3 regions of the Pseudomonas sp. DSP3-2-3 genome follow, and region 3 is predicted to be linked to each of the others. Evidence: predicted binding sites of a transcription regulator. Region 3 holds the regulator's gene; each other region holds the start of a gene.
The links. Region 3 encodes FliA, which starts transcription of late flagellar genes. Its sites were predicted from a motif close to CTAAAGTTTNNNNNNNNNNNGCCGNTAA; they were not measured.
Positions count from the first base shown of each region.

Region 1: ACP7E4_RS26050 (methyl-accepting chemotaxis protein) is a predicted target of FliA. The motif match lies at 7,375-7,402, and genes of this name have one in related genera.
Region 2: ACP7E4_RS17940 (methyl-accepting chemotaxis protein) is a predicted target of FliA. The motif match lies at 1,746-1,773, and genes of this name have one in related genera.

Region 1 is NZ_JAFCXH010000032.1:44,406-54,416, forward strand. Features, by position in the region: gene aguA (agmatine deiminase) at 216-1,322, shown strand; gene ACP7E4_RS26030 (OprD family porin) at 1,962-3,233, shown strand; gene ACP7E4_RS26035 (AraC family transcriptional regulator) at 3,447-4,223, shown strand; gene ACP7E4_RS26040 (DUF1427 family protein) at 4,390-4,563, shown strand; gene ACP7E4_RS26045 (quinone oxidoreductase family protein) at 4,603-5,562, shown strand; gene ACP7E4_RS26050 (methyl-accepting chemotaxis protein) at 5,673-7,238, opposite strand; gene ACP7E4_RS26055 (hydrolase) at 7,642-8,286, shown strand; gene ACP7E4_RS26060 (CAP domain-containing protein) at 8,650-9,504, shown strand; gene ACP7E4_RS26065 (PH domain-containing protein) at 9,548-9,919, shown strand; gene ACP7E4_RS26070 (ester cyclase) at 9,938-10,011, opposite strand, start outside.
Region 2 is NZ_JAFCXH010000015.1:27,897-37,907, forward strand. Features, by position in the region: gene ACP7E4_RS17940 (methyl-accepting chemotaxis protein) at 61-1,689, opposite strand; gene ACP7E4_RS17945 (NAD(P)/FAD-dependent oxidoreductase) at 1,906-3,201, opposite strand; gene ACP7E4_RS17950 (amino acid ABC transporter ATP-binding protein) at 3,219-3,950, opposite strand; gene ACP7E4_RS17955 (amino acid ABC transporter permease) at 3,947-4,597, opposite strand; gene ACP7E4_RS17960 (ABC transporter substrate-binding protein) at 4,677-5,426, opposite strand; gene ACP7E4_RS17965 (helix-turn-helix domain-containing protein) at 5,483-6,136, opposite strand; gene mltA (murein transglycosylase A) at 6,416-7,585, shown strand; gene bcsE (cellulose biosynthesis protein BcsE) at 8,251-9,795, shown strand; gene bcsF (cellulose biosynthesis protein BcsF) at 9,792-9,992, shown strand; gene bcsG (cellulose biosynthesis protein BcsG) at 9,979-10,011, shown strand, end outside.
Region 3 is NZ_JAFCXH010000006.1:196,348-206,358, reverse strand. Features, by position in the region: gene flhF (flagellar biosynthesis protein FlhF) at 1-1,105, shown strand, start outside; gene fleN (flagellar synthesis regulator FleN) at 1,221-2,054, shown strand; gene fliA (RNA polymerase sigma factor FliA) at 2,051-2,791, shown strand; gene ACP7E4_RS09845 (chemotaxis response regulator CheY) at 3,083-3,457, shown strand; gene ACP7E4_RS09840 (protein phosphatase CheZ) at 3,477-4,265, shown strand; gene ACP7E4_RS09835 (chemotaxis protein CheA) at 4,299-6,566, shown strand; gene ACP7E4_RS09830 (protein-glutamate methylesterase/protein-glutamine glutaminase) at 6,618-7,754, shown strand; gene ACP7E4_RS09825 (flagellar motor protein) at 7,754-8,494, shown strand; gene motD (flagellar motor protein MotD) at 8,501-9,391, shown strand; gene ACP7E4_RS09815 (ParA family protein) at 9,436-10,011, shown strand, end outside.

The DNA of each region.
Region 1 (10,011 bases), on a different contig from region 3:
CAGGTTTTGTATCTGAAAGATTGCCTTCGCGAGCAAGCTCACTCCCACAAGTGCGTGGTTTATCCAGATTAATATCGGCTTATCTTGAGTTAAATCTGATCCTGCCCTGGCCTCAGGCTTTCAGCCCCGATTTTTATCGGCTATAAAGGCATCCAGAATGTCACCGCACCTCTGCTATGGTGATCAGCCTTTTGAATCCGCCCCTCGGAGACCTCATGACAACGCTCAATAGCACGCCGCGCGCCGACGGCTTTTACATGCCGGCCGAATGGGCGCCGCAGACCCAGACCTGGATGGTATGGCCGGAGCGCCCGGACAACTGGCGTCTGGGCGGCAAACCGGTGCAGAGCGCTCACGTTGCGGTGGCCAAAGCCATCGCGCGGTTCGAGCCGGTGACCGTCGCCGTTTCCGCCGAACAATACGACAACGCTCGTGCGCGCCTCGATGTGCCGAACATTCGCGTGGTGGAAATCAGCAGCAACGACGCCTGGGTGCGCGACACCGGTCCGACCTTCGTCATCAATGACCACGGTCAGGTGCGCGGCGTGGATTGGGACTTCAACGCCTGGGGCGGTTTCGACGGCGGGCTGTATTCGCCATGGAACCTGGATTCCCAACTGGCGAGCAAGGTCCTGGAAATCGAGCGCAGCCCGCGATATCAGACCAAGGGGTTCGTGCTCGAAGGCGGCTCGATCCACGTCGATGGCGAGGGCACGCTGATCACTACCGAAGAGTGCCTGCTCAATCGCAATCGCAACCCGCACCTGTCCCGTGCAGAGATCGAAGCCGTGCTCAGCGACAACCTGGCGGTCGACAAAATCATCTGGTTGCCGGACGGCCTGTTTAACGACGAAACGGATGGACACGTCGATAACTTCTGCTGCTACGTGCGCCCCGGCGAAGTGCTACTGGCCTGGACAGATGATCCCGAAGACCCCAACTATTCGCGCTGCCACGCGGCGTTGAGTATTTTGGAAAACAATCGGGACGCCAAGGGTCGGTCATTCATCGTGCACAAGATGCCGATTCCGGGCCCATTGTTCGCCACCCATGAAGAATGCGCAGGCGTTGATCAGGTGCATGGCAGTCAGGAGCGCAACCCTTCGGTGCGTCTGGCCGGTTCCTATGTGAATTTCCTGATCGTGAATGGCGGGATTATCGCCCCCAGCTTCGACGATCCACTGGACGAAACGGCGCGAAAAATCCTGCAAACGCTGTTCCCCGAGCATGAAGTGGTGATGGTTCCAGGCCGCGAGTTACTGCTCGGCGGCGGCAATATTCACTGCCTGACCCAGCAGCAACCCGCCCCGCATCGGGTCTGAATTGTAGGACGATATTTCCGTCCGGACACACAGTTGGTCCCGATCTTGCTCTCATTAACCCATCACTCGATGGGTTTTTTATGGGTCGCGGTTTGCTGGTCTATGCTTTTGGATAGATCTGTAACGAAGTGTTTAATCGTTTCCCGCGTCTCTCGTCTGTCATATAGCACCCGTACATTTAGCTCCTCACGACTTACAGAGGTTGTCCCTATGAACGCAGCTCTAGAGCACCATGCTCGCGGTTTGTCTGCTAGTAGCGAGGCTCGTCAGGTAATGGCGGATTGGTTAAGGACGACCAATATTCGAACACCTCAACGACCGGATGTACGCAAAATGCTTCTTCAGCGTTACCCGGCCGGGTTGCTGGAAGAGGCGGAACTGGAAGCGTTGATCAACGTGCATCGAGACTCCAACAGCTCGTTCTAGAGCGGTTGGATGTTTCAAAGGTGTTACAAGCAAATTGACACCTTTTAAACCTGCGTCTAGGATTTGCGTCCTCCGCCCGTGGCCTAATGCCATGCATCAGTAGTCCACTGCGATGATTGCGCCGGCCTTTCGAAACCTGTTTTTTCGGAAGGCCAAACGACTGAACAAGTCGTCGCCACGGCGCGTGATCAATCCGCAGAAAGGGAATTACCGATGCTCACTACACGTATCAGCTTGCTCACACTGGGTCTGATCAGTGCTGGACAGGTCATGGCTGACGGCCAGGCCGACTCGAAGGGGTTTGTTGAGGACAGCAGCCTCAACCTGTTCCTGCGCAACGCGTACATCAATCGCGATTACAAGAATGGCCGCGAAGACAAGGCCGAATGGGGCCAGGGCTTCACCGCCAACTTCGCCTCGGGTTTCACCCAGGGCACGGTCGGCGTGGGCGTCGATGCGTTCGCGTTGTACGGTTTGCGTCTGGATGGCGGCAAGGGTCGCAGCGGCGCGGGCGGTATCGACTTCTTCAAGCAGGGCGACAGTGGCGCAGCGGCGGATGACCTGTCGCGTTTTGGCGGCGCAGTAAAAGCACGTGTCTCCAACACCGTGATCAAGTACGGCGACCAGATGCCAGAGTTCCCGGTGCTGAGCTACGACAACTCGCGCCTGCTGCCGGAAAGCTACACCGGCACGCTGATCACTTCCAAAGAGATCGATGGCCTGGTGGTCAACGTGGGTCGCTTCACCCAACAGACGCGTAAAAGTGCCGAAGGTCGCGACAGTGGCGATCTGAAAAGCATCAACGTCTACGGTGCCAGCTACAAATTCACCGACGCGTTCAGCGCTGCGTTCTACGCCTCCGACGACGAAGACACGCTGAAAAAGCAGTACCTGAACCTGAACTACGTATTTGCCCTGCAGCCTGACCAGTCGCTGACGTTCGACTTCAACGGCTACAAGACCGAGCTGGACAAGGAAATCGCCGACAGCGGCGAGCGCGACAACAAGATCTGGAGCCTGGCGGCGACCTGGGCAGTGGGCATCCACTCGTTTACCATCGCCCACCAGCGCAGCACCGGCGATACCGGCTACAACTACGGCGGTTATCGCAATGCCGGCGGCTACGGTGATGGTGGCAACACGATCTACCTGGCGAATTCGTACTGGTCCGACTTCAACGGCAAGGACGAGCGTTCCTGGCAGGCGGGTTACGGCGTGAACCTGTCGACCGTGGTCACTCCGGGCCTGAGCTATAAAGTGGCTTACGTGCGCGGCGACAACATCGATGACGGCACCAACCGCGGCAGCGGCGAAGAACGCGAAATCTTCAGCCAACTGACCTACGTGGTGCAGAGCGGCCCGGCGAAAGACTTGTCGGTGCGTTTGCGCAACTCGTTCCTGCGTGTGTCCGACAACGCCAGCAACTACAACAGCGAAGGCAACGAAACGCGGATCTTCGTGGATTACCCGATCAACGTGTTCTGATAGTTGGAGGCTTGCCCGCGAAGGACTTTTCGCGAGCAAGCTCGCTCCCACAAGTGAAATGCGGTCATCTCGTGGGACCAGATTTATCCGGGAAGGCGTCGGTGCAGACACTACATCTGCGGCATCTGTGGGTTGCCCCCAAACATAGAGTCTCCCACAATGGGTGCTGGCCTGCGCTACCATGTGCCATCCCGGCACCCGACCTGATTACCCATGGCCCTCGCGACGCCTCCCGATCTTTCTGATATTGCCGTGCCCGTGCAACCGCTGGCGCGTACCTATCCGCGTGGGCGCTACATCGAGCCGCATGAGCACGTCTGGGGTCAGGTGCTGTACGCCACGTCCGGCGTGATGTGGGTCGAAACGCCGTTGGAAGCGTTGGTCGTTCCACCGCAACGGGCGGTGTGGTTGCCGCCCGGTGTGGTGCATGGCATTCGCGTTGTGACCGACCTGGAAATGCGCAATATCTACCTGCGTCCGGCCATTGCCGAAACCCTCGAAAGCACGGTGCAGGTTTTCGAAGTCGGCCGTTTGTTGCGCGAATTGATCCTCGGCCTTGTCGCTCAGGATCACGAACAGGCGTCGGAGTATTACGACGCGTTGGTCGGACTGGCGCTGCTGGAACTCAAGCGCGCCAAACGATCGATTCTGAAAATCCCCATGCCCGATCAATCCGACCGCCGTCTGATGAACCTGTGTCAGGCGGTCATGAGCGAGCCGTCGCTGGCGATTGCGTTCGAGCAGCATGCGGAAAACGCCGGGGCCAGCGTTCGCACCCTGGCGCGCCTGTTTCAAAGCGCACTGGGCATGGGCTTTGCCGAGTGGCGTCGACAAGTGCAACTGGCCACCGCCGTGGCGGAAATCATTCAGGGCGTGCCCGTCAGCACCATCGCCCGCTCACTGGGCTACTCGCCCAGCAGCTTCAGCGACATGTTCCGTCGGGAGCTGGGTGTGGCGCCGTCGAAATACCCTGCACAAACGCCCACTTAGGAGCGAACCTGTGTGGGGGCGAGCTTGCTCGCGAAGCGTCCTGTCACACACCTCGCCAACAAGTTGGCTCCTACCGGGATTTGGCCGATATTCCGAAGTCCTTGGCCGATAGCTTTTCCCTGCCGCTCGTAAACTTTGCGCATTCCAAGTTTGCCCGGAGTTCACCATGAGCTATCTCATTTCCATCGTTATTGGCATCGCCGTCGGCCTGCTCTACGGCGCCCTTGATTTCCGTTCGCCTGCGCCGCCCGCCGTGGCGTTGGTCGGTCTGACCGGCATGTTGCTGGGCGAAAAAATATGGCCCATGGGCAAGCAATTGTTTGCCAGCTGGGTGTCCTGATTTCGAATCGCGCCGAATAAACTTCACCAGAGGCCTTCCATGAAAGCACTGCAATTTTCCCGAACCGGCGACCTCGCCGCGCTGCAATACGTCGAACTGCCCAAGCCGATCCCTGGTCCGGATGAAGTGGTGATCCAGGTGAAAGCCGCGGGCCTGAATCCCAGCGACGTCAAAAACGTGCTGGGTCGTTTTCCCTACACCACGCTGCCACGCGTGCCGGGGCGGGATTTTGCCGGGGTCGTGGTGGAAGGCCCGCAGGCGCTGCTCGGCCAGGAAGTCTGGGGCACTGGCAAAGAGCCGGGCTTCTTTCGTGACGGATCCCACGCTGAATTTCTCACCTTGCCGGCCAAGGGCGTAGCGATCAAACCCACGCATTTGAGCTTCAGCCAGGCCGCCAGCCTTGGCGTGCCTTACACCACCGCATGGGACGCGTTGCAGCGCAGCCTGGTCGGTGCCGATACGCGTTTGCTGGTGATCGGTGCCAATGGCGCGGTCGGCAGTGCCGCCCTGGCGCTGGGCAAGATTCTTGGCGCCCAGGTCCTCGGCGCGGTACGTCGCCCGGAACAACTCAAGACGCTGCAGGATCAGGGCTTCGACGCCATTTTTCTGGACAAGGCTGAAGAACTGGCCGGACAAGTCAGCGCGATTTACCAGGGCGGCGCCGACGTCATCTTCGACACCACCGGTTTCTGGCTGCCCGCCGCGGTGACTGCGTTGGCGCCGTTCGGCCGCATCGCCATCATCGCCGCGCCGGTAGATGGCCACGTGCAATTGCCCGCCCTGGCGTTGTATCGCAAAGGCGGCTCGGTGGTCGGCATCAACTCGTTGCTGTACGACTGCCAGGCCTGCGCGAAGATGCTCGACCAGTTCGGCCGATTCTTCGACGAAGGCAGCTTGCCGCTGCCCACCGGCCTGCTTGAATCACCGCTCAGCGAAGGCCTGGCACGCTACGCCCAGGTCAACCAGGGCGCGGGGGAGAAGGTGATTCTGTTGCCATGATGCGTCTGTGGGAGCGAGGCTTGCCCGCGAAGAACGATGGCGCGGTCTGTCTGGTCCACCGAGGCGCCTGATTCGCGGGCAAGCCTCGCTCCAACGGGCGGCCTCTTGCCTTAGCGGTTAAACCGCTCAACCAGCGCACGCAGCCCGCGTGACGCCGCTTCAAGCTCAGCGCCGCGCGATACGGCGGCGCTGGCGTTGTTGGCGGATCGTTCGAAGGTCTCGGCCACGTTATTGATCTGCCGGGAGATGTCCTCGGCCACGTGCGCCTGTTCTTCCGAAGCCGTCGCCATTTGATGGCCCATGCTGCTGATCCGGCCGATCACTTCGCGAATACCTTGCAACGCATCCTGCGCCTCGATGACCTGGGCAACACCTTTGTCAGCCTCGCTGATCCCCAACTGCGCAATGCTGACCGCGTCGTCGGCACCCTTTTTCAAGGACGCGATAACCGCCTGGATCTGCTGGGTCGACTCACGCGTCTTGCCCGCCAACGCGCGGACTTCATCGGCAACCACCGCAAAGCCACGGCCTTGTTCACCTGCCCGAGCCGCTTCGATGGCGGCGTTGAGCGCGAGCAGGTTGGTCTGATCGGCAATCGCTTGAATAACCCCGGCCGCCGACATGATCTGCTGGGTTTCATTGGCCAGGTTATCGACGGCGCTGCTGATATTGGTGACCGTGCCCGCCAGACGCTGAATCGCTTCGCGGGAAGTGCCCGCCACTCGGTTGCCTTGCTCGGCAAGCTCATTGGCCGTGCTGGCTTCGGATGCGGTGTGCTGCACATGCCTGGCAACTTCGTTGATCGAGGCGGCCATTTCAGTCATGGCCGCTGCGGTCATGTCCGTCTCGGCACGTTGCTCCAGCAGGGCGCGCTCGGTTTGCGAGGAGAGCTGAGTGGAATGCCCCGCCGCTTCGGAAACCTGATTGGCCAGATCGCTCAGGCGGGTCAACGCGGTTTTGAGGCGCGCGTCCTCGCTGAGCAAAATCATTTCCACGCGAGCCTGGGAACCGTAGGCATCGCTGTAAGTCAGCGCGCTCACCGGATCGGTAAATGCATTCGGCGCGCTGTTGATGATGCTGGTCAGCTGCCGTTCGCCGCGCATATAAGCCCACGCGCCCAGCGCCACAAACAACCCGGCGATGACCACTTGAGCGACGATGCCGGGGAAGAAGTTATTCACGGCGAGGGCGATGACTGCGGCAACGACTGGCACCGCGACGATGCTGGCAAACACACCCAGATGACGGGCGCCGGTGACTGCGCTTTTGCCTTCACGCAAACGCGCATACAAAGCTTCGGCACGGGCGATTTCCTCGCGCGTCGGCTTGACCCGCACGGACTCATAACCGATCAGCCGACCGTTCTCCAGAATCGGCGTCACGTACGCGCTGACCCAGTAGAAATCGCCGTTCTTGCAGCGATTCTTGACGATGCCCATCCAGCTTTTGCCCGCCTTCAAATAGCCCCACATCACGCCGAAAACATCTTTGGGCATGTCAGGATGGCGAACCAGATTGTGTGGGCTACCGATGATTTCTGCCTGGGAATAACCACTGATTCTCGCGAACTCATCGTTGCAATAGGTGATTTTGCCGCTTGTATCTGTCGCTGAAATCAAACGTTGTTCGGCAGGAAAGGTTTGCTCGGTTTGGGTCACATGCTTGGCCATCTTCAACATCCGTAAGAAGTACTTCAAGAGCCGCGCTGGCAGCGAGGTCCGGCCAACAGTGGGGGGAGTATAGGTAGCGCCTTGGCGTTATCAATTTTGCACCCGACTTTTGTGCCGGGGTTATCCGGCACTCGGCAAAGTCCTATCGGCCTGTCGCGGCAGTTCTCCAGCCGGAATGATGAACGGGAGAACTGCCTGGCTGATAGCCGCCCAGCTTCTCGATTTCTCACGTCCTCAATCCGGGCAAAAGCAATGTCCCTAAAATGGAAACAATGAATCCGTATTTTGGGTAATTGTCTCGATTAGGCGCTGGCATTATCTTTGTTCCAACGCCGCAGAACACAGCCAAACGCTGAAGCGCGGCAACCGGACTCAGCTACTCAATCTAATGTTTAAAGGGAATAAAACCATGTCGATCCGCGAACTGCTCAACCCAACCAACTCCGCCCTGATCCTCATCGACCACCAGCCGCAAATGGCTTTCGGCGTCCAGTCGATTGACCGCCAGACCTTGAAGAACAACACCGTGGGCCTGGCCAAGGCCGCCAAACTGTTCAACGTGCCGACCATCCTGACCTCGGTCGAAACCAAAAGCTTCAGCGGCTACATCTGGCCAGAACTGCTCGGCGTGTTCCCGGATCAACAGCCCATCGAACGTACTTCCATGAACTCCTGGGAAGACAAGAAACTGGTCGAAGCGGTCAAAGCCACCGGCCGCAAAAAACTGATCATCGCCGCGCTGTGGACCGAAGTCTGCCTGACCTTCCCGGCCCTGGAAGCCATGGAAGAAGGCTACGAGGTGTACATCGTCACCGACGCCTCCGGCGGCACCACCAAAGAAGCCCACGACATGTCCGTGCAGCGCATGATTCAGGCTGGCGCAGTACCGGTTACCTGGCAACAAGTGCTGCTCGAATACCAACGCGACTGGGCGCACAAAGAAACCTACGACGCGGTCATGGAACTGGTCCTGGAACACAGCGGTGCATACGGCATGGGCGTCGACTACGCCTACACCATGGTCCACGGCGCGCCGCAGCGTAAGGTCGTCTGATCCACTAAACCCCTGACCGAATCGCCCCCGAACAGCAATGTTCGGGGGCGATTTGCGTTGCAGCGCCAGCACAAAAAACTGTTGGAGATTTCCTGGCCGGAATGCCTGGCTTTTGTGGGAGAGGACTTGTCCTCGATCGCCAGCCCAGACAACCCGAATCCGCCTGACCCACATGCAGTGCTGAATTTAGAGCCATCGAGGACAAGTCCTCTCCCACCGGGAAGTGGCATGACCAGGATGCGCTGCCCCCCAGCAATCCCCCGCCCGTCGTGCAACTTGTGCCAAAACCCGCAGTCATACACCCGCCATAATTCACCCGCTCAAGAATCACCTTCCTCGCCGTCCCATCAGAGCTGCCGCCCCATGCGCCCAACCGCTCGTTCTTATATCCTGCTCTGCCTGATTCCCCTGCTCGCGCTATTCACCGGCTCAGCCCAAGCCAGTGGAGAAGGGTTGCTCGCCCAAGCCATCAACGACTACCGCGCCCAACCCTCGCGCTGCACCAGCAGCACACCCCGCGCCTTGTCGCCGTTGGCGCTGAAGTCGAAACTCGCACTGCCCATCGGCTTCGGCGGCGATCTGCGCGAGACACTCAAGGCGTCCGGCTATCGAGCGGTGTCGGTGCGCACCATCCGTCTGGTCGGCGCGCCTGATGCGGACGCCGCTTTCGATATGCTCCAGCGCCGCTATTGCGCGGCGTTGCTCGACACCGATTTCGCCGACATCGGCATCACCCGCGCAGCGAACGAGTGGCGCGTGGTGCTGGCCAAACCGCTGCTCGATGGTCGCCTGGAAGACAAACAAACCGCCGGCAAAACCTTGCTCGCCCAAGTCAACGCCGCCCGCGCTCAACCGCGCATGTGCGGCCGCAAACCTTACGCCGCCGCCCGCCCGCTGGCGTGGAACGCTGCATTGGCAACCGCCGCGCAACAACACAGCCTGGCCATGGCCAATGAAAGCTACTTCGCCCACATCGATCCCAACGGCGACTTGCCCGAAGACCGCGCCCGAGCCGCTGGTTACGGCGGTCGCCAAGTCGGCGAAAACATCGCCAGCGGCCAAGGCTCGGCAACCACCGCAATGCAAGGCTGGCTCGCCAGTCCCGGCCACTGCGCGAATCTCATGAACCCGATGTTCACCCAGGTCGGCGCGGCATACGGCACCAACTCGCGCAGCCATGCCGGGGTTTACTGGACGATGGTATTCGGCGCGCCTTGATGGGTATGCTCGGCGCAGGATTTTCATAAGCGAGGATGGACCAATGCTGGATTTCAACAACAAGGGCTTTTTCAAACTCAAACAAAACAGCGAATACGCCGAGCGCGTGCAATCGCTGCTGCTGGAAGACGAAGAAGTCATCGACGCCTACAAATCCATGCGCGACGGCGTGGTGTTCACCAACAAACGCATCATCTCGGTCAACGTGCAGGGCATCACCGGCAGCAAAAAAGACTTCACCTCGCTGCCCTACAAAAACATCGTCGCCTACTCCATTGAAACCTCCGGAACCTTCGACCTCGACTCCGAACTGGAAATCTACTTCTCGTCCCTGGGCAAAGTGAAATTCGAATTCACCGGCAGAACCTCGATAGTCGAAATCTCCAAGCACATCTCCCGCTATCTGCTGGATTGACCGCCCGCTGTCGAAGCTCTACAGCTGAGCCTCGATAGCCGCTTTATCGACCACCGACCAGACCCGCGCAATCTTCCCGTCGCGGAACTGAT
Region 2 (10,011 bases), on a different contig from region 3:
CCGTTGCGGGAGGCGAGTGCACTGGCAGGCTCCGGGCCTGCCAGTGTCGAGTAGCGGCGATCAGGCCAGCTTGAAGCGCGTGACCAGTGCGCTCAGGTCCACTGCCAGCCGTGCCAGTTCCTGGCTGGCGACATTGGTCTGGTGAGCGCCTGTGGAGGTCTGCATGGCGAGGTCGCGAATATTGACCAGGTTGCGGTCCACCTCGCGGGCAACCTGGGCCTGTTCTTCCGAGGCACTGGCGATGACCAGGTTGCGCTCGGTGATCTGGCTGAACGCCTCGGTAATCTGTTGCAGCGCCTGGCCCGCAGCGCTGGCGATCTCCAAAGTTTCCTGGACCCGCTGGTTGCTGGTGTTCATTGCCACCATGGTCTGCTCGGTGTCCTTGCGGGTGCCGACGATCATCTGTTCGATTTCGTGGGTCGACTGCTGGGTGCGATGGGCCAGGGCGCGGACCTCGTCTGCCACCACCGCGAAGCCACGCCCGGCATCGCCTGCCCGCGCCGCTTCGATGGCGGCGTTGAGCGCCAGCAGGTTGGTCTGTTCGGCAATGGAACGGATCACGTCCAGCACCGAACTGATGCCATGCACGCGCTCGGCCAGTTGCGTGACCTGGCTGACGGTGGTGCCGGCGTTTTGTGCTACTTGATGAATCGCGGCAATGGTCTGGTCCACTTGGTCGCGGCCATTGCTGGCGCTTTGGTCAGCGGTTCGCGAGGCCACGGAAGTCGCGGTGGCATTGCTGGCAACCTCGTCCACTGCCGCGGTCATTTCGTTGACGGCCGTCGCGGCCTGTTCTATTTCATGATTCTGCTGCTGCAATACCTTGCCCGCATTCTCGGTCACCGCATTGAGCTCTTCGGCGGCGGAGGCCAACTGGTTCGAGGAGTCGACAATATGCAGAATGGTGTTTTTCAGGCTCTGCTGCATGCTGCGCAACGCGTCGAGCAAGCGGGCCGGTTCATCGTTACCTACGACCTGGATGGGGCGCGACAGGTCGCCGCCCGCTATCGCTTCAGCCGCCTGCACGGCTTCGCGCAGGGGCGCCACGATGCTGCGGGTGAACAGGGTGGCGAGCAGGATGGTCAAGGCGACAGCCAATGCCATCGACAGCATCACCCCGATATTGGAGCGTTCGTACTGGCTCTGTGAAAGCGTCGCAAACGATTGTGCGGCCTGGGTGTTGAGCTTGATGAGTTCGTTGAGTTGCGCGCCGAGCTTGACCGAGTACTTGGTGTAGTCGCCGCCCAGCAGCGCGCGCACACCTTCGAGATCGCCTGTGCCGGATTTTTCCACCAGTTGCTTATGAATGCGCACATAGTCGGCGAGCACCTGCTGGAACAACACGAACTGGGCTTTTTCCTCGTCGCTGTTGATCAGCCTGGAATAGCTGTCCAGCGCCTTGCCAAGCTCACCGATCAGCTCATCGCCGCGGCTGATGCTGCCGCGCAATTGGCTTTCTTCGCGATCTACCAGGATCCGAAAGGAGATGATCCGCAAGCGCAGCATCTTGTCGCTGATCGAACCTAGCGCGACAAAGCTCGGCAGGGTGTCGTCCAGCACCTCCAGGGTGCCATTGCGAATAGTCTGCATCTGACTCTGGGCAAATAGCCCGAGGATGATCACAAGCAGTGCGACAGCGGAAAATCCCAGTGCCGCACGGGGACCGACTTTCAGACGTCTCAGCAACATGGTGAAGGCCTTTTATTGTTGTCAATTTTGCGGTGAGCACCGCGATGGTTGCAGGCCTATCGGCCCGAGACCTTTATCCATTAGGCGTCGGGTGCATTCTCGTGTTCGTATTTTGCGAACAGCACATTTGCGGCGCGTTAACGCTGATTCAGAATTTTTTAGCAGGCTGTCCGTTGGCGCTGCAGGATCCAACGCAACCTTGATCAAACCCCCCGATCAAAGCCCTCCATCGGTCATCTTGTACCAGGCAATTGCCGCCGCGACGTAAGCGCGCCGCAGGCCATACAGCGGGAACGCCTTGATGTCCGTTGGCGCGACCGGCAACACGCTGCGATCGCCGCTGTGCACGTAACTGGCCAGCGCCTGCCCCATGCGGGTTTGCAGGCCGACGCCGCGTCCCTGGCATCCGATGTCGATGAGCAAACCCGGCGCCGGTTCGTGGATGTGCGGGAAATAATCCCGGGTAATCGCCACGCGTCCACACCAGCGGTAGGCAATCGGGATGCCTGCGGTTTGCGGGAACAGCTTGTGTACCGCGCTTTCCAGATGCGACCAGTGATCTTTGCGCGACGGGTCAGGATCCTGAAAGGTGCCGCGTCCGCCCAGCATCAACCGCCCGGTGTGATCGATGCGGTAATACAGCAACAGGTTGCGCGCGTCCGAGGACACATGGCCTTCGGGCAGAATCGTGCGGCGCACCGCTTCGGGCAGTGGCTCGGTGGCGATCTGAAACGAGTTGGCATCGATGATGGTTTTGCTCAGCGACGGCCAGAGATTGTCGGTGTAGCCGTTGGTGCACAACACCACGCGTTCTGCGGAAACCTGACAGCCTTGCGCGGTCTTGACCTGCCATTTGCCGCCGCTGTTCTTGAGTTCGGTGACCGGCGAGCGGGTGTAAATCTGCACCCCTGCGGCCAACGCGGCGCGGGCCAGACCCCGGGCATAGCTCAACGGCTGAATGCCGCCGCCGCGTGGGTCGAGCCAGCCGCCGTGATATTTGTCGGTGCCGAGCAGCCGCGCGGTTTCGTCACGATCAAGAAACTGCGCGGCGACGCCCTGGGCATTCCAGTCACGCACGCGGCGTTCCGCCAGCTTCAGGGCAGCGGGCGTGTGCGAGCCTTGAATCCAGCCGTTGCGCACGCGGGGCACGTCCATCTGATGTTTGTCGATCAGGTTGAACACTGCGTCCACGGTGCCGGCGGCGAAGTCGATCAAGGGTTGGGCTTTGTCCGCGCCCAACTTGGCGATCAATTCGCTGGGGTCATATTTCAGGCCGGGAATCACCTGGCCGCCGTTGCGACCGGAGCCGCCGAAGCCAACTTCCTGCGCTTCGAGCACCACCACCCGAACCCCTTGTTCGGCCAGATGCAGCGCGGTGCTCAAGCCACAGAATCCGGCACCGACGATCACCACGTCGGCCTGCATGTCCTGCGCCAACGGCTCGGCCGGTGGTGCGGCGACTGCCGTGGCAGCCCACAGCGAAGGGGCCAAGGGAAAGTATGTACGGGTCATTGCAGCGAACCTCGCGCTTACATCGGATGAAGGACGCGCCGCAGGAAATCCTGAGTGCGAAGGTGTTGCGGATTGTTCAGGACGTCGGCGGACGGACCTTGCTCGACCACCACGCCCTGATCGATGAAAATCACTCGGTCAGCGACTTCCCGGGCAAATTGCATTTCGTGGGTGACCACCACCATGGTCATGCCGCTTTCGGCCAGGCGGCGCATCACGTCCAGCACGTCGCCCACCAGTTCCGGGTCGAGTGCCGAAGTGGGCTCATCGAACAGAATCGCCTTGGGCCGCATCGCCAGGGCGCGGGCAATGGCGATGCGCTGTTGCTGGCCGCCGGACAACTGCGCGGGGAAGGCTTCGGCTTTTTCCGCCAGGCCAACGCTGTAGAGCAACTCCATGGCGTGTTCGGTGGCCTGCTTGCGGTCTTCCTTTTTGACGTAGATCGGCCCTTCGATCACGTTCTCCAGCACCGAGCGATGGGGGAACAGATTGAAGCGCTGGAACACCATGGCCACTTCGGTGCGGATCGCCTTGATGGTCGGCGCCTTGCGGTCGACCTTGATGCCGTCGATTTCGATCAAGCCGCCTTCGTAGCTTTCCAGGCCGTTGATGCAACGCAGAATGGTGGATTTGCCTGAGCCCGACGGGCCGACGATGCAGATCACTTCACCCTTGGCCACCGAGGCGTCGATGCCCTTGATGACTTGCAGGTCGCCGTAGGATTTGCGCAGCGCACGAATCTCGATCATTTGCTCCCCCGTTTTTCGAAGTGACGCACCAGCAGAATGAGCGGCACGCACATGATCAGATAAAGCAGCGCGACCAGGGTAAACACCGTGGCGTTCTGGAAGGTCGAGGTGGCGATCAGCTTGCCTTGCAACGCCAGCTCGGCGACGGTGATGGTCGAGGCCTGGGACGAATCCTTGAGCATCATGATCATCGTGTTGCCGTAGGGCGGCAGGACAATTTTCACCGCCTGGGGCAGCACGGCGCGGCGCATCATCAGCCACCAGCCCATGCCCATGGACTGCGCGGCTTCAAGCTGGCCGCGGTCGACCGCTTCGATACCGGCGCGAAAGTTCTCGGCCTGATACGCCGAATACGCGATGCCCAGACCGATAATCCCCGCTTGCAGGGCGCTCATGGTGATGCCGAAATCGGGCATCACGAAGTAGATGTAGAACAGCAGCACGATGATCGGAATGCCGCGCAGCAGGTTGATGATCGCGGAGCTGATCCAGGCCAGGACCGGCACACCCGATACGCGCATGGCCGCCCAGACCAGGCCCAGCACGGTGGACAGCAGCAGCGAGCCGATGGTCACCTGGATGGTCAGCCACGCGCCCTGGAGAAGAATGGGCAGAAATTGCCAGGATTGGGTCAGGAACTCGGACATGATCGACTACTCGGGTCAGGTGCAGGGAACGCGCTCGGCACGCTACGCAAGGCAGCGCGCCGGACACTGCGGAGCGTGCTTACAGACCCCACTTCTTGAGGATGGCGTCGATGCTGCCGTCAGCCTTGAGTTCGGCCAGTGCGGCGTTGATCTTGCCCATCAGTTCGGTGTCGCCCTTGCGGCCGGCGATGCCGATGTTGTTGGGCATGGTGGCCTTGTAAGTGGTCACCAGGCGCAGGTTGGGGAAGTGCTTCTGATTGATCGCGTAGGCCGCAATCGGGTAGTCCAGTACGCCGATGTCGATACGCCCGGAGTTGGCGTCACGCATCAGGTCGGCGGTGGTTTCGTAGAGTTTGACTTCGCTGAACAGCCCGCTCTTTTGCAGCGGCTCGACGAAGGCCGTGCCCACTTGCGCGCCGACCCGTTTGCCTTTCATTTCTTCAAAACTGGTGTAGGCGGTGGTGTCGCTGTTGGGCACCACCACGCCTTCGCCGTAGCTGTAGACCGGGCTGGAAAAGTCCACGACTTTTTCCCGAACCGGGGTGATGAACATCGCGGCGGAGATCAGATCCACGCGCTTGGAGGTCAGGGAACCGATCAGCGACGCAAACGGCATCGGCTCGATCTGCACCTCAAACCCCGCCTTGGTGGAAACCGCCTTGATGATGTCGACCATCACGCCTTCGACGCTGTTGGTCTTGGTGTCCAGAAAGGTAAAGGGACTGCCTGTCGGTGTAGAGGCGACCTTGAGCGTTGCAGCCTGGGCCGCAGTGGTGAACGTCAGGGTCAGCGCGCAGAACAATGTGGCGAGTGCCAATGGATTTTTCATATGCGTTCCTCAAGTGAAGTAGGTGTGTTCCGAGGGAATCTCGGTTCTGCCGTCGCCTATTTGCTGATGTGCGTGACGCTCCACATGACGATGGTTTCGGTGGTGCCCGGATTGCGCCAGCGGCGTGGCGTGCTGCCGTCGTAGCAAAAACTGTCGCCGGTGTTGAGCCGCAACAGCTGGTCATGAATGCACAGCTCCAGCTGGCCCTGAACCACGTAACCGACCTGTTCCCCGGTGTGGGTGAAAAACAGCTCGTTGCCGGTCGAGCCACCCGGCGCAATCACTGCGCGGTACATCTGCACGTTGCCCCGAGCGGCGGGCGGGGTCAGGTTGACTTTCTGGATGCCCTTGTCGGCCAGGTCGATGCCCGTGTGAAACCCGGCGCGCACCACGGCCCCGGCGGTTTCGTTGTCGCGGGGCTGCGAGTTGCGGATCAGGGTTTCCAGCGGGATATCCAGTTCCTGCGCCAGGGCGCTCAGGGTGCGCAGGGAAATGGAGCGCAAGCCGCGTTCGATCTGGCTCAACAGGCTCACGGAAATGCCCGATGCCAGCGCCACCTGACGCAGGGGTTTGTCCAGCGCCTTGCGCCGCTGACGCAGTTGTTCGCCCAACCACAGATCGATGATCGAGTTGATTCGGTGCGCGGATGCCGAGGTTTCATCGGTCGGTAAAACGGGCGCTATGTCGGGGCTGGTCGCTGGCATGGTCATGTGTAACTTTCACAGTTGTGTAAATTACACAAAGCAATACGCGGGCCAATTCAGTTTTCCATAGCGTCAATCCGGGCTTTCTGCGGCGTGATCGCCGGGAATAGCGGGGCGCTTGCGTTGCTCGCCGGAATGCCACTTGCCCCTGAAACCCCCGACCGCTGCACATCGCCGGGGCGTCATTGCCTTGTTATGGCGCGGCTGGAGATCAACGCTTTTGCATTGATCGTGCATTGAGTACCCTTGCTGGCCAAAAGTCGCTCCACGGGAGCCGCACTGCACATGACACCTTTCTTCACACCCTGGCGTAACGGCCTGGCCTGGGCTGCACTGGCGGTGTTCCTCACCGCTTGCGACAACAGCGAAAAAACGCCAACGCCCACCCCGCCGATACCCGCACCGCCCCACACCACCTATACCCAGGCCGGTTGGGATGTGTTGCCAGCCGTTACCGACAGTGATTTGCAGGCCGGTTTCGCCTCATGGCGCAGCGCGTGTGTGCGACTCAAGGCCGATGCGGTCTGGGGCGCGACGTGTGCGGCGGCCAGCACGCTTGCGGCGACGCCGAGCGGCGCGCAAATCCGCACGTTCCTGCAAGCCCAGTTGCAGGTTTACGTCCTGCGTTCCGCTGCGGGCAGCACCGACGGTTTGATCACCGGTTACTACGAGCCGGTCTATCCCGGCAGCCTGACCCAGACGCCACAAACCCCGGTGCCGGTGTACGGCGTGCCCGACGATCTGATTGTGGTGAACCTGGACAGCATCTATCCGGAACTCAAGGGCAAGCGCTTGCGCGGCAGGCTCGAAGGTCGGGTGCTCAAGCCATATGACGACGCAGCGACCATCACCAGTCAGGGCCTCAATGCGCCCGTGGTTGCCTGGCTGACCGATCCGATGGACCTGCAATTCCTGCAAATCCAGGGTTCGGGTCGGGTTCGTCTGGAAGACGGCCAGCAGCTGCGCATCGGTTACGCCGATCAGAACGGTCGTCCTTATCGAGCGATTGGCCGCTGGCTGGTGGAGCAGGGCGAGCTGAAGAAAGAAGACGTGACCATGGGCGCCATCAGTGCCTGGGCCAAGGCGCATCCGGAGCGCATCAACGAGCTGTTGGCGAGCAACCCCAGTTACGTGTTTTTCGCCCGCAACCCGGACAGCAACGAAGGTCCACGCGGTTCGCTCAACGTGCCGCTGACCGCCGGTTACAGCGTGGCGATTGACCGCAAGGTGATTCCGCTGGGCAGCCTGCTCTGGTTGTCCACGACCCGGCCCGACGGCAGCAGCCTGGTGCGTCCGGTCGCAGCACAGGACACCGGCGGCGCCATTGCCGGTGAAGTGCGCGCCGATCTGTTCTGGGGCACCGGCGAAGAAGCCGGCCACCTGGCGGGCGATATGAAACAGAAGGGCAATATCTGGTTGTTATGGCCCAAAGGCATGGCGTTACCAGCGGGTTGAAGCGGGCCAGACAAAAGCAATCTAGAGCGAGGCTTGCCCGCGAAGAACGATAACGCGGCACGTCTGGCCAACCGGGGCGCCCGATTCGCGGGCAAGCCTTCAACGGATCTGCACGTACAGCCGATGCATTTGCGTCTACTGGAATGACGTCTTCCCGGCTAAAGCCGGTCCCACTGTGGGACCGGCTTTAGCCGGGAAGACGTCGGTTCAGACAATACGTCTGGCGCCTGGCGGTTGCCCCCAGACATAGAATCTCCAACGATTACGGTCGGCGCTTAGATAGCTAGATAGCTAATAAGCACGCTTGATAGCCGCGCTTTCTCGCCTTCAACAATTTCCGCCGCCAATTAAATGACGAGAGTTTTGCCGTTCATCCGAAGATCGGTGTCTTTGTTACAAAATATTGACAGTGTCAGTTTGATATCACATCATTTACCTCTCCCGGCAGGGCAACTCTGCCTGTCGCGGGATACTTTTAATTCAGTAGCTCGATGGGAATGGTTCTTATCATTTAGCGTACATATTGAGATATGCGTGTCGACGACAACGCCGCCTGATACTCCCTGATCTCTTTGTTGACGACCTTCAAGTTCTGGTAGTTCTGCCGATATTTAATCGCACGGTTAAGTGTCGCTTATGCATTCGGGCAGTTGGAGTGGAAGGTTTTGGGTCACGTCACGTTAACTATCCGGCATCTGCAGGATGAGCAGATGTTGTTGCGCGAGGGAGGTTTGTATTGGGTCGCTCTGGATCATGCGACCGACGCGGACATCTTTGCCCGGCAGTTTTTGTCAGGCTTGTCGCACAAGCATAGCGCCACGCTGGTCTGCAGCGGCGCCGATCCCCAGGCGGTTGTCCAAGGCATGGCTGACGACAGCGGGCCGGGCACTCTGCGCTTGTTTTCCATCCCCCACGATGCATCTGCGGGCAAGGCTTTCAAGGTGCTGTCTTCGGATCTGCATCGCATCAAACTGGTGCGTGGCAGTCAGTTGGTGCTGATACTGTCTTCTACCCACCTGGAAAATCTGGATACTCGACAGCTACAGAACTGGTGTGTAAGTACGCGGCAATGGTTGTTGAGCATCGACAGCACTTTATTAGTGCTGTGCAATGGTCAGGCGCCTTTGTTGCACGAGCGCCTGCTGAGTCTTAATGAACAACTTTCCGGACTGGCACAGCTCTATCGCCAGGACGGCTCGATTCATTATCAGTTGAACTTCTGGCACAGCGAATTGGGGGTTTGCGCAGCGCAAGCGTTCGACCTGGAAGTGACTGACCAGGGTTTTGCCTTGAGTGACACGCAACTGTCCAATCCGGTGCAGACCCGTACCGACGACCAACGCATTTACCTGACCCAACGCTCGGCCCTTGAGGGCGCGGCCGCGTTGTCTGAGCAATGGCGCCTTTTCGAGCACCGTGCCGATCTGTTGCAGCAGGCTGCCAACGCCCGTGCGGCCAGCGTGATTGTGGTTTTGGAGAGCAACCAGGACGTAGAACCTCTGGCGCGCAAATTACACGAGCTGCGCGAGCAATGCGGCCCAGCGTTGAAGATCATCGTGCGGGAAATGGAGCCTTGCCTGCGTTACCGCGACGAGCGCCTGTTGCTGGCCTGCGGGGCCAATCTGATTGTGCCTTCCAATACGACGCTGGCGAATTTCCTCAGCATGGTGGAAAGCGCTCAGGGGCAGATCTGGCGTTATCGCCAGACCCCTGATATTCAATCGCTGTTTGAGCGTCTGCGTCCTCCAGCCCTGCGCGGGATATTACCTCCCAGGGAGTTTATCGAGCTGCTCGATCAGATCTATGGCGGTGCATCCGGCGAGCTTGCTCACCAGTTACTGCGATTGCGTCCCCGTGGCGACCTGAACATCGATCAGTACCTGAGTCAGATCACGCTGCGCCGCTTTGGTGATGTGGCCTGTGTCCTGGACGGTAATTTCTATCTGTTCCTGTTTGCCTGCCGTGGCGACGGGCTGGAGCCCGCGCTGGGCAATATCTGTCGCTTGCCATGGCGGGATATTTTCAGCGAATGCAAGGTGCTTTCCGCTGCGGATGTGCTCCCGCGTCAGGATTTCATCGACGCCCCCCAAACGCCGGAAACGGCGCGCCTGGCCACCGGGCAAGTGACCGCTGACCTGACCCGCGCCATTGTTCAGGCCGGCTACGTGCCACAACGCATCACGCTGTCACTGTCAGAGCGTTGTTCATGAATTTCACCCAGTTGCTCCAGGTGATCGCGGCAAGCTGTCTGATGACGGTGGCGTTCATGCTCGTGCTGCGCAGCTTCGGACAGCACATCAAGCGCTGGCTCCAGCGCTATTTGCCGCCGCGCTATCTGCAACCGCGTGGTGTTCGACGGCGTGCGCCTGCGGCGCCTGTTGTGAGTGATGCTCATGACCCGTCCTGAACGTTTCGACGGCAGTCAC
Region 3 (10,011 bases):
GGCTGAACTGAACAATCGTGGCGACAGTGACCCGTCAGTCAACCGTCAGTTGTTCGCCGGCATGCCGCTCAGCGCTGCCGACACGCATATCGAACCGACACTTGAAGAACCACCGCGTCCATTCGTGCAAGCTCAAGCAGCCCCGTCCGAACCGGCTGGCGGCCAGCGCGCTTACGAAAACATGCGCTTCGAATTGAATGGTCTGCGTGAACTGCTGGAAGTCCAGCTGGGTTCGCTGGCCTGGAATCAACTGCAAGGCAGCCGTCCGCAGCAGGCCAATCTGTGGCGTCGCCTGCAACGTATCGGTCTGTCCGGCCCGCTGTCCCGCGATCTGCTGGCGATGGTCAGCGAAATTGAAGAGCCTCGTCAGGCCTGGCGCATGCTGCTGGCGCACCTGGCGCGGATGATTGCCACCCCGGAAATCGAGCCCCTTGAAGAGGGTGGCGTGATTGCCATGGTCGGCCCGGCTGGCATGGGTAAAACCACCACACTCGCCAAACTGGCAGCGCGCTATGTGTTGAAGTACGGCGCACAGAATATCGCTCTGGTGAGCATGGACAGTTTTCGCATCGGCGCTCAGGAGCAACTCAAGACTTTGGGTCGCATCCTCAATGTGCCGGTGACGCATGTCGATCCAGGCCAGTCGCTGGCTCAGGCACTGGAGCCGCTGCTGCGCAAACGCGTGGTGTTGATCGACACCGCAGGTCTGCAAGCCAGCGATCCGGCCCTGCGCATGCAACTCGAAAGCCTCGCCGGGCGTGGCATCAAGGCGCGTAATTATCTGGTGTTGGCAACGACCAGTCAGAAGCAAGTGCTGACCGCGGCCTACCACAGTTACAAACGTTGCGGTCTGGCCGGGTGCATCCTGACCAAACTGGACGAAACCGCCAGCCTGGGCGAAGTGCTCAGCCTGGCGATCAGTCATGAGCTTCCTGTTGCCTACCTGACTGACGGACCGCGAATACCTGATGATTTACACCTTCCGCGTCGGCACCAATTGGTGACTCGTGCGGTCAATGTGCAGATGCAGGAAGAGCCTAGCGAAGAAGCGATGGCGGATATGTTTGCCGACCTGTATCACAACCCCAGCAAGCGGGTGGGTTAGGTGAAACGAACTACTGGAATTTACCTGCATCGATGGTCTGCCACGCATTGTTCCTCAGCGAACGTGCAGCCCCCAATGTGGCTTGGGTCTACGCAAGACAAGGTAATGAAATAACATGGGCAGCATGCATCCCGTACAGGTGATCGCGGTGACCGGCGGCAAAGGTGGCGTCGGTAAGACTAACGTGTCAGTGAACCTCTCGCTGGCCTTGGCCGAGCTTGGCCGGCGCGTCATGCTGCTGGACGCTGACCTTGGCCTGGCCAATGTCGACGTGTTGCTGGGGCTTACGCCCAAGCGCACCCTTGCCGATGTCATTGAAGGCCGTTGCGAATTGCGCGACGTACTGCTTCAAGGGCCGGGCGGGATTCGCATCGTGCCAGCCGCTTCCGGCACGCAGAGCATGGTGCATCTGACGCCGGCGCAGCATGCCGGTCTGATTCAGGCTTTCAGCGATATTGGCGATAACCTTGACGTACTGGTCATCGATACGGCCGCCGGCATTGGCGAGTCGGTGGTGAGCTTTGTGCGGGCCGCCCAGGAAGTCTTGCTGGTGGTGTGCGACGAACCGACCTCGATCACTGACGCCTACGCGCTGATCAAGCTGCTCAACCGCGACTACGGCATGAATCGCTTCCGGGTCCTGGCCAACATGGCCCAGAGCCCGCAGGAAGGCCGCAACCTGTTTGCCAAGCTGACCAAAGTGACCGACCGTTTCCTCGATGTTGCCCTGCAATACGTCGGCGCCGTGCCTTACGACGAGTGCGTGCGCAAGGCGGTGCAGAAGCAGCGTGCCGTTTACGAAGCGTTCCCGCGTTCCAAATGCTCCCTGGCCTTCAAGGCCATCGCGCAGAAAGTCGACACCTGGCCGCTGCCGGCCAATCCGCGCGGTCATCTTGAGTTCTTCGTCGAGCGACTTGTCCACCAGACATTTGCGGGGCCTGTCCAATGACAGCCAGCGGCTATCAGATGTATAGCAAGACCTCCAAGAACTCTCAGTACGAGCTCATCGAGCGCTATGCGCCGCTGGTCAAGCGCATCGCCTATCACTTGCTGGCGCGTTTGCCGGCCAGTGTCCAGGTCGAGGACTTGATCCAGGCCGGGATGATCGGGCTGCTTGAAGTGTCGACCAAATACGACTGCACAAAAGGCGCGAGTTTCGAAACCTATGCGGGTATCCGGATTCGTGGCGCGATGCTCGATGAAGTGCGCAAAGGTGACTGGGCACCACGTTCGGTTCACCGCAATACGCGCATGGTCAGTGACGCAATTCGCTCAATTGAAGCTAAAACAGGTCGTGACGCTAAAGATCACGAGGTTGCGGCCGAACTCCAATTGAGTCTCGATGATTATTACGGGATTTTGAACGATACCCTGGGCAGCCGCTTGTTCAGTTTCGACGACCTGTTGCAGGACGGCGAACATGAAGGGCTGCACGAGGACGGCGCAAGCGGTTCGCTTGAGCCGTCGCGGGATCTGGAAGACGAACGTTTCCAGGCCGCGTTAGCAGATGCGATTGCCAATTTGCCAGAGCGCGAGCGACTGGTGTTGGCGCTGTACTATGACGAGGAGCTGAATCTCAAGGAAATCGGTGAGGTCCTTGGGGTCAGCGAGTCGCGAGTCAGCCAGTTACACAGCCAGTGCGCAGCTCGTTTGCGAGGGCGTTTGGGAGAGTGGCGAGCGCGTTGACAGGTATGGCGCATCCGTAGGGTTGCGCTGTGCGTGTAAGCCGGCTGTGCAAAGCGTTGTGTGGGGAGATGGACAAGGCGGGAACCGGTCATTGGCGCTACTGCGAGCTGTTGGAAGGTGGTTTACCTCTCTGGCGGCAAGTCGAGCTGCTGCCCGGTTTCTTGACTGTTGATTTACCAAGCCCGTCGTCGTTTTAGTACAGCCGATGTGAGCTGTGCCGGTATTGATTGAACAGCGCGTTCAGGTGCTGAACGCGTTAAAGACTGCTTGGAGGTCGAATTGGACAAGAACATGAAAATCCTCATCGTTGATGACTTCTCAACGATGCGGCGGATCATCAAAAACCTGTTGCGTGATTTGGGATTCACCAACACGGCCGAAGCCGATGACGGACTCACCGCGCTGCCAATGTTGCAGAGCGGTGCTTTCGACTTTCTGGTCACTGACTGGAACATGCCAGGCATGTCCGGCATCGACCTGTTGCGTCAGGTGCGCGCCGATGAACGACTCAAGCACCTTCCGGTGCTGATGGTCACGGCCGAAGCCAAGCGCGACCAGATCATCGAAGCGGCCCAGGCTGGCGTCAACGGTTATGTCGTGAAGCCATTTACGGCCCAAGTGCTGAAAGAAAAGATCGAAAAGATCTTCGAGCGCGTCAATAGCTGATGTTTGCCGCGAGGGCGCTATGGAGCATAAAGAGACATCTCAGGGCGACTTTGAGTCAACCCTGAAAAAACACGCGCATGAGCTGGTGATGTGCCTTGAAAAAGGCCGTTTCGGCGAAGCCGTGCAATTGATCCATGAGCTGAACCAGACGCGTGATCGCGGCTTGTATCAGGAAGTCGGCAAGCTCACCCGCGAGCTGCACAGCGCGATTGTCAATTTCCAGATTGACCCGAACATGCCTCAGGCCGAAGAAGTGTCCCAGATCACGGATGCTACCGAGCGTTTGTCGTATGTTGTCAGGCTTACCGAAAATGCGGCCAACCGCACGATGGATCTGGTTGAACAAAGTACGCCCTTGATGAATGGCTTGAGTAACGACGCCAAAGCGTTGAGCCAGGACTGGGGACGTTTCATGCGTCGGGAAATCGGCGCTGAAGAGTTTCGTGAGCTGGCCAAACGTGTCGACGGCTTTTTGACGCGCAGCGAGCGGGAAACTCACGAAGTCGCTGCCCACCTCAATGACATTCTGCTGGCTCAGGATTACCAGGACCTTACCGGTCAGGTCATCAAGCGCGTCACGCAATTGGTCACTGAAGTTGAGAGCAACCTGCTCAAGTTGGTGCTCATGGCCAGTCAGGTCGATCGCTTTGCAGGCATCGAACATGACGATGAATCCATCCTCGCAGAAAAAGATCCACAAAAAGGTCTCTCTCAGGGTGAAGGTCCGCAGATTCATGCCGATAAACGGGAAGACGTTGTGTCCGGACAGGACGATGTAGACGATCTGCTATCGAGCCTTGGCTTCTAGGTCTGTTGACGGTTAATTTTAGGGAGCACCCCAATGAGCTTCGGCGCCGATGAAGAAATCCTTCAGGATTTTCTGGTAGAGGCCGGCGAAATTCTGGAGCAATTGTCCGAACAGCTGGTCGAGCTGGAAAGCCGACCTGATGATGCTGACTTGCTTAATGCAATTTTTCGCGGTTTTCACACTGTAAAAGGCGGCGCCGGCTTCCTCCAGCTCCATGAGCTGGTGGAGTGCTGCCACATCGCCGAGAACGTCTTCGACATCCTGCGCAAGGGTGAACGTCGCGTCGACTCCGAATTGATGGACGTGGTGCTCGAAGCACTGGATGCGGTCAACGGTATGTTCAGCGAAGTTCGCGAGCGTACCGAAGTCACACCCGCCACGCCGGAATTGCTGGCGGCGCTGGCGCGTCTTGCCGAGCCTGCAACCGCAGACGAAGTAGCCGCTGCGCCCGCTCCGGCAGTGATCGAGGAAGCGCCGCCTGCTTCCGACGAAATTACCGACAACGAATTCGAACTGCTGCTGGACTCGCTGAATGCGGTCAAGGCTCAGGCAGCCGAGTCAGCCAGTGCGCCTGCTGCGGCAGCGCCGGTTGCTGCCCCTGCTTCGGCAGCGGCCAGCGATGAAATCAGCGACCAGGAATTCGAATCGCTGCTCGATCAATTGCATGGCAAAGGTCAGTTCGCGGTCGATGCCGTCGCAACGCCAGTGGCTGCTGCGGCTCCGGCTGCCAGCACCGGCGCTGCGGCGAGCAATGAAATCACCGACGATGAATTCGAAGCCTTGTTGGATCAGCTGCACGGCAAGGGCTCGTTTGACGCCACTGCTGCGGTAGCGCCTGCGCCTGTCGTTGCAGCGCCGGCTGCTCCGGCTGCTTCGAAAAGCAATGAAATCTCAGATAACGAATTCGAAGACCTGCTGGATCAGTTGCACGGCAAAGGCAAGTTCGAGCCTGAAGCCATAGCTGCTGCGCCAGTCGCGGCAGCTGTTGCCAAGCCAGCGCCTGCTCCGGTTGCCGCAGCCAAACCGGCGCCAGCTCCGGCTCCGGCAGCTGCGCCAGCGCCCGCCAAGGCCGCTGCACCTGTTCCAGCCAAGGCTCCGGCTGCGGCGAGTCCGGACAAGCCGGCTTCCGAAGCGGAAACCACTGTGCGGGTTGATACCGCGCGGCTGGACGAGATCATGAACATGGTCGGCGAGCTGGTACTGGTGCGTAACCGTCTGGTGCGCCTGGGCCTGAACAGCGGCGATGAAGCCATGTCCAAGGCGGTGTCCAACCTGGATGTGGTCACCGCCGATCTGCAGACTGCGGTGATGAAAACCCGCATGCAGCCGATCAAGAAAGTTTTCGGGCGCTTCCCGCGTCTGGTTCGCGACCTGGCCCGCCAGCTCAAGAAAGAGATCAACCTGGAACTGGTCGGCGAAGAAACCGACCTGGACAAGAACCTCGTCGAGGCCCTTGCCGATCCGCTGGTCCACTTGGTGCGCAACGCGGTCGACCACGGTATCGAAACCCCGGAAGAACGCGAAGCCTCAGGCAAGTCCCGTGGCGGTCGTGTGATTCTCTCGGCGGAACAGGAAGGCGACCATATCCTGCTGTCGATTTCCGATGACGGCAAAGGCATGGACCCCAATGTCCTGCGCGCCATCGCGGTCAAACGCGGTGTGATGGACAAGGACGCGGCCGATCGCCTGAGCGACAGCGACTGCTACAACCTGATTTTTGCACCGGGTTTCTCGACCAAGACCGAGATTTCCGATGTGTCGGGTCGTGGCGTGGGCATGGACGTGGTGAAAACCAAGATCGCCCAGCTCAACGGCACGATCAATATCTACTCCACCAAGGGCCAGGGCTCGAAGATCGTCATCAAGGTGCCATTGACCCTGGCGATCATGCCGACGCTGATGGTGATGCTCGGCAACCAGGCTTTTGCTTTCCCGCTGGTCAACGTCAACGAGATCTTCCACCTGGACCTGTCGACCACCAACGTTGTCGATGGTCAGGAAGTGGTCATCGTGCGCGACAAGGCGCTGCCACTGTTCTATCTCAAGCGCTGGCTGATCAGCTCGGCCGCTCACGAAGAGCAGCGCGAAGGTCATGTGGTGATCCTGTCGGTCGGCACCCAGCGAATCGGTTTTGTCGTCGATCAGCTGGTAGGTCAGGAAGAAGTGGTAATCAAGCCGCTGGGCAAGATGTTGCAAGGTACGCCAGGCATGTCGGGCGCCACCATTACCGGTGACGGTCGCATTGCCTTGATTCTCGATGTACCGAGCATGCTCAAGCGTTACGCCGCCCGGCGTATTTGATTCCGGTGTCGCGGGCGACGTCTGTCGCCTGCGTAACCTAATGGAGTGTTTATGGCAGTCAAGGTCCTGGTGGTGGATGATTCCGGTTTTTTCCGCCGCCGCGTCACGGAAATCCTTTCTTCGGACCCGAACATCCAGGTTGTCGGTACGGCAACCAACGGCAAGGAAGCGATCGAGCAAGCTCTGGCGCTCAAGCCTGATGTGATCACCATGGACTACGAAATGCCGATGATGGATGGCATCACTGCCGTGCGTCATATCATGCAGCGCATTCCGACCCCGGTATTGATGTTCTCCTCGCTGACTCACGAAGGTGCCCGCGTTACGCTGGATGCACTGGACGCCGGCGCGGTGGATTTCCTGCCCAAGAATTTCGAAGACATCTCGCGCAACCCCGAGAAGGTCAAGCAAATGCTGTGCGAAAAAGTGCACAGCATTTCTCGCAGCAATCGGCGTCTGGGCAGTTACAGCGCGTCAGCACCGACACCGGCGGCGCCTGCGCCGGCCACCACCAGGCCCGGCACGCCTGTCACGGCGCGCAGCACTCTGGCCTCGCGTCCATCGGCTTCGTCAGCGCCAGCCGCGGCAAGCAGCCACGCGCCTTCGTCCCCGGCACCCAAACGCAAAGCCTACAAACTGGTCGCCATCGGCACGTCCACCGGCGGCCCGGTCGCGCTGCAACGGGTCCTGACCCAACTGCCCGCCAACTTCCCGGCGCCTATTGTGCTGATCCAGCACATGCCCGCAGCGTTCACCAAGGCGTTCGCCGAACGCCTGGACAAGCTGTGCCGCATCAACGTCAAGGAAGCTGAAGACGGTGACATCCTGCGTCCGGGGCTGGCCTTGCTGGCGCCGGGTGGTAAGCAGATGATGATCGACGGCCGTGGAGCGGTGAAGATTCTGCCCGGTGACGAGCGCCTCAATTACAAACCCTGCGTAGACATTACCTTCGGTTCCGCTGCCAAGTCCTATGGCGACAAAGTGCTGGCCGTGGTGTTGACCGGCATGGGCGCTGACGGCCGTGAAGGTGCGCGCCTGCTCAAGCAGGGCGGCAGTCACATCTGGGCTCAGGACGAAGCGAGCTGCGTGATCTACGGTATGCCCATGGCCATCGTCAAAGCCGACCTGGCCGACGCGGTGTACAGCCTGGATGATATCGGCAGGCATCTGGTCGAGGCGTGTATCTGATGGATGTATTGAGTCTGATCGGCCTGACCCTCGCATTTGTTGCAATCATTGGCGGTAATTTTCTCGAAGGCGGACATCTGGGCGCGTTGCTCAATGGCCCGGCGGCGCTGATCGTGCTGGGCGGGACGCTCGGTGCGTCGATGCTCCAGTCACCCATGAGCGCGTTCATGCGCGCCATGCAAATTGTCGGCTGGATTCTGTTTCCGCCGCGCATCGACCTGGCAGGCGGCATCGACCGGGTCGTCAACTGGAGCCTGACCGCGCGCAAGGAAGGCCTGCTCGGTCTGGAAACGATTGCCGACACCGAACCGGATTCCTACGCCCGCAAAGGCTTGCAATTGCTGGTCGACGGCGCGGAGCCGCAAGCGATTCGCAGCATTCTGGAAGTGGATTTCATCACTCAGGAAACCCGCGATATCCAGGCGGCCAAAGTCTTCGAAAGCATGGGCGGCTACGCACCCACTGTCGGCATCATCGGCGCAGTGATGGGCCTGATCCATGTCATGGGCAACCTGGCCGACCCGAGCCAGCTGGGCAGCGGTATCGCCGTGGCGTTTGTCGCAACCATTTATGGCGTCGCGTCGGCCAACCTGATTCTGTTGCCGATTGCCAACAAGCTTAAAGCGATTGCCCTGCGCCAGTCGCGCTATCGTGAAATGTTGCTGGAAGGCCTGCTGTCCATCGCCGAGGGCGAAAACCCGCGCTCCATCGAACTCAAGCTGCAAGGTTTCATGGAGTAACACGCTATGGCTCGCCGTCGTCAGCCTGAAGAGCATGAAAATCACGAGCGTTGGCTGGTGTCCTACGCCGACTTCATCACCTTGCTGTTTGCCTTTTTCGTGGTGATGTACTCGATCTCGTCGCTGAACGAAGGTAAGTACAAAATTCTGTCTGAAGCGCTGGTCGGCGTCTTCAACGAAAGCGAACGCAGCGTCAAGCCGATCCCCATTGGCGAACAACGTCCGCTGACCGTCAAGCCCGCGCAGCCGCTGGTCAAGGACAGCGAGCAGACCGATGCCGGCATTGGTCAGAACTCCTCGGATCCACTCAAAGCCATCGCCGATGATGTGCGCGATGCGTTCGGCGACTTGATCAAGTCCAATCAGATGACGGTGCGTGGCAACGAGCTGTGGATCGAAGTGGAGCTCAATTCCAGTCTGCTGTTCGGCAGCGGCGACGCGATGCCCAGTGACAAGGCGTTCGCGATCATTGAAAAGGTTGCGAAGATCATCAAGCCGTTCGACAACCCGATTCATGTCGAAGGGTTTACCGACGACCAGCCGATCAACACGTCGCAGTTTCCAAGCAACTGGGAGCTGTCATCGGCGCGTTCGGCCAGCGTGGTGCGAATGCTGGCCATGGACGGCATCAATCCGGCGCGCATGGCCTCGGTCGGTTACGGCGAGTTCCAGCCCGTGGCGCCCAATACCACGGCCGAAGGGCGAGGGCGCAATCGCCGGGTCGTGCTGGTGATTTCCCGCAACCTGGATGTGCGTCGCAGCCTGACCGCGACGGGCACGGCGGCCAATGCACAGCCAGATGCCGCAATGCGTCGTGCTGGCACACAAACTGCAATCACGCCAGTCAAGCCAGCGGTGCGCAGCAATACCGTCAATTCTTCGTCACCCGCCCCCTAGTCATTCTCGTTATGGCCATTGCCATGGCGGGAGGAAAAAACACAATGAGAGTCTGGGCAGTAGCCAACCAAAAAGGTGGCGTCGGTAAGACCACCACTACGATCGCGTTAGCCGGATTGCTGGCTGACGCGGGCAAGCGCGTGGTCGTTGTCGATCTGGATCCCCATGGCTCGATGACCAGCTATTTCGGGCATGACCCGGACTTGCTGGAGCACAGTGTCTACGATCTGTTTTTGAACAAGGGCGCCATCACCGATGGCCTTCCCGGTCAGCTGCTGTTGCCCACCAGTGACCAGCGCATCTCGCTGTTGCCTTCAAGCACCGCGCTGGCCACGCTGGAACGGCAGTCGCCCGGGCAGAACGGGCTGGGCCTGGTCATCGCCAAGAGCCTCGCGCAGTTGTGGCAGGATTACGATTACGCCCTGATCGACAGCCCGCCGTTGCTGGGCGTGTTGATGGTCAATGCGCTGGCGGCGAGCCAGCAGTTGGTGATTCCGGTGCAGACCGAATTTCTGGCCGTCAAAGGCCTGGAACGCATGGTCAACACCCTGGCGATGATCAACCGCTCACGCAAGACGCCGTTGCCGTACACCATCGTGCCGACCTTGTTCGACCGGCGG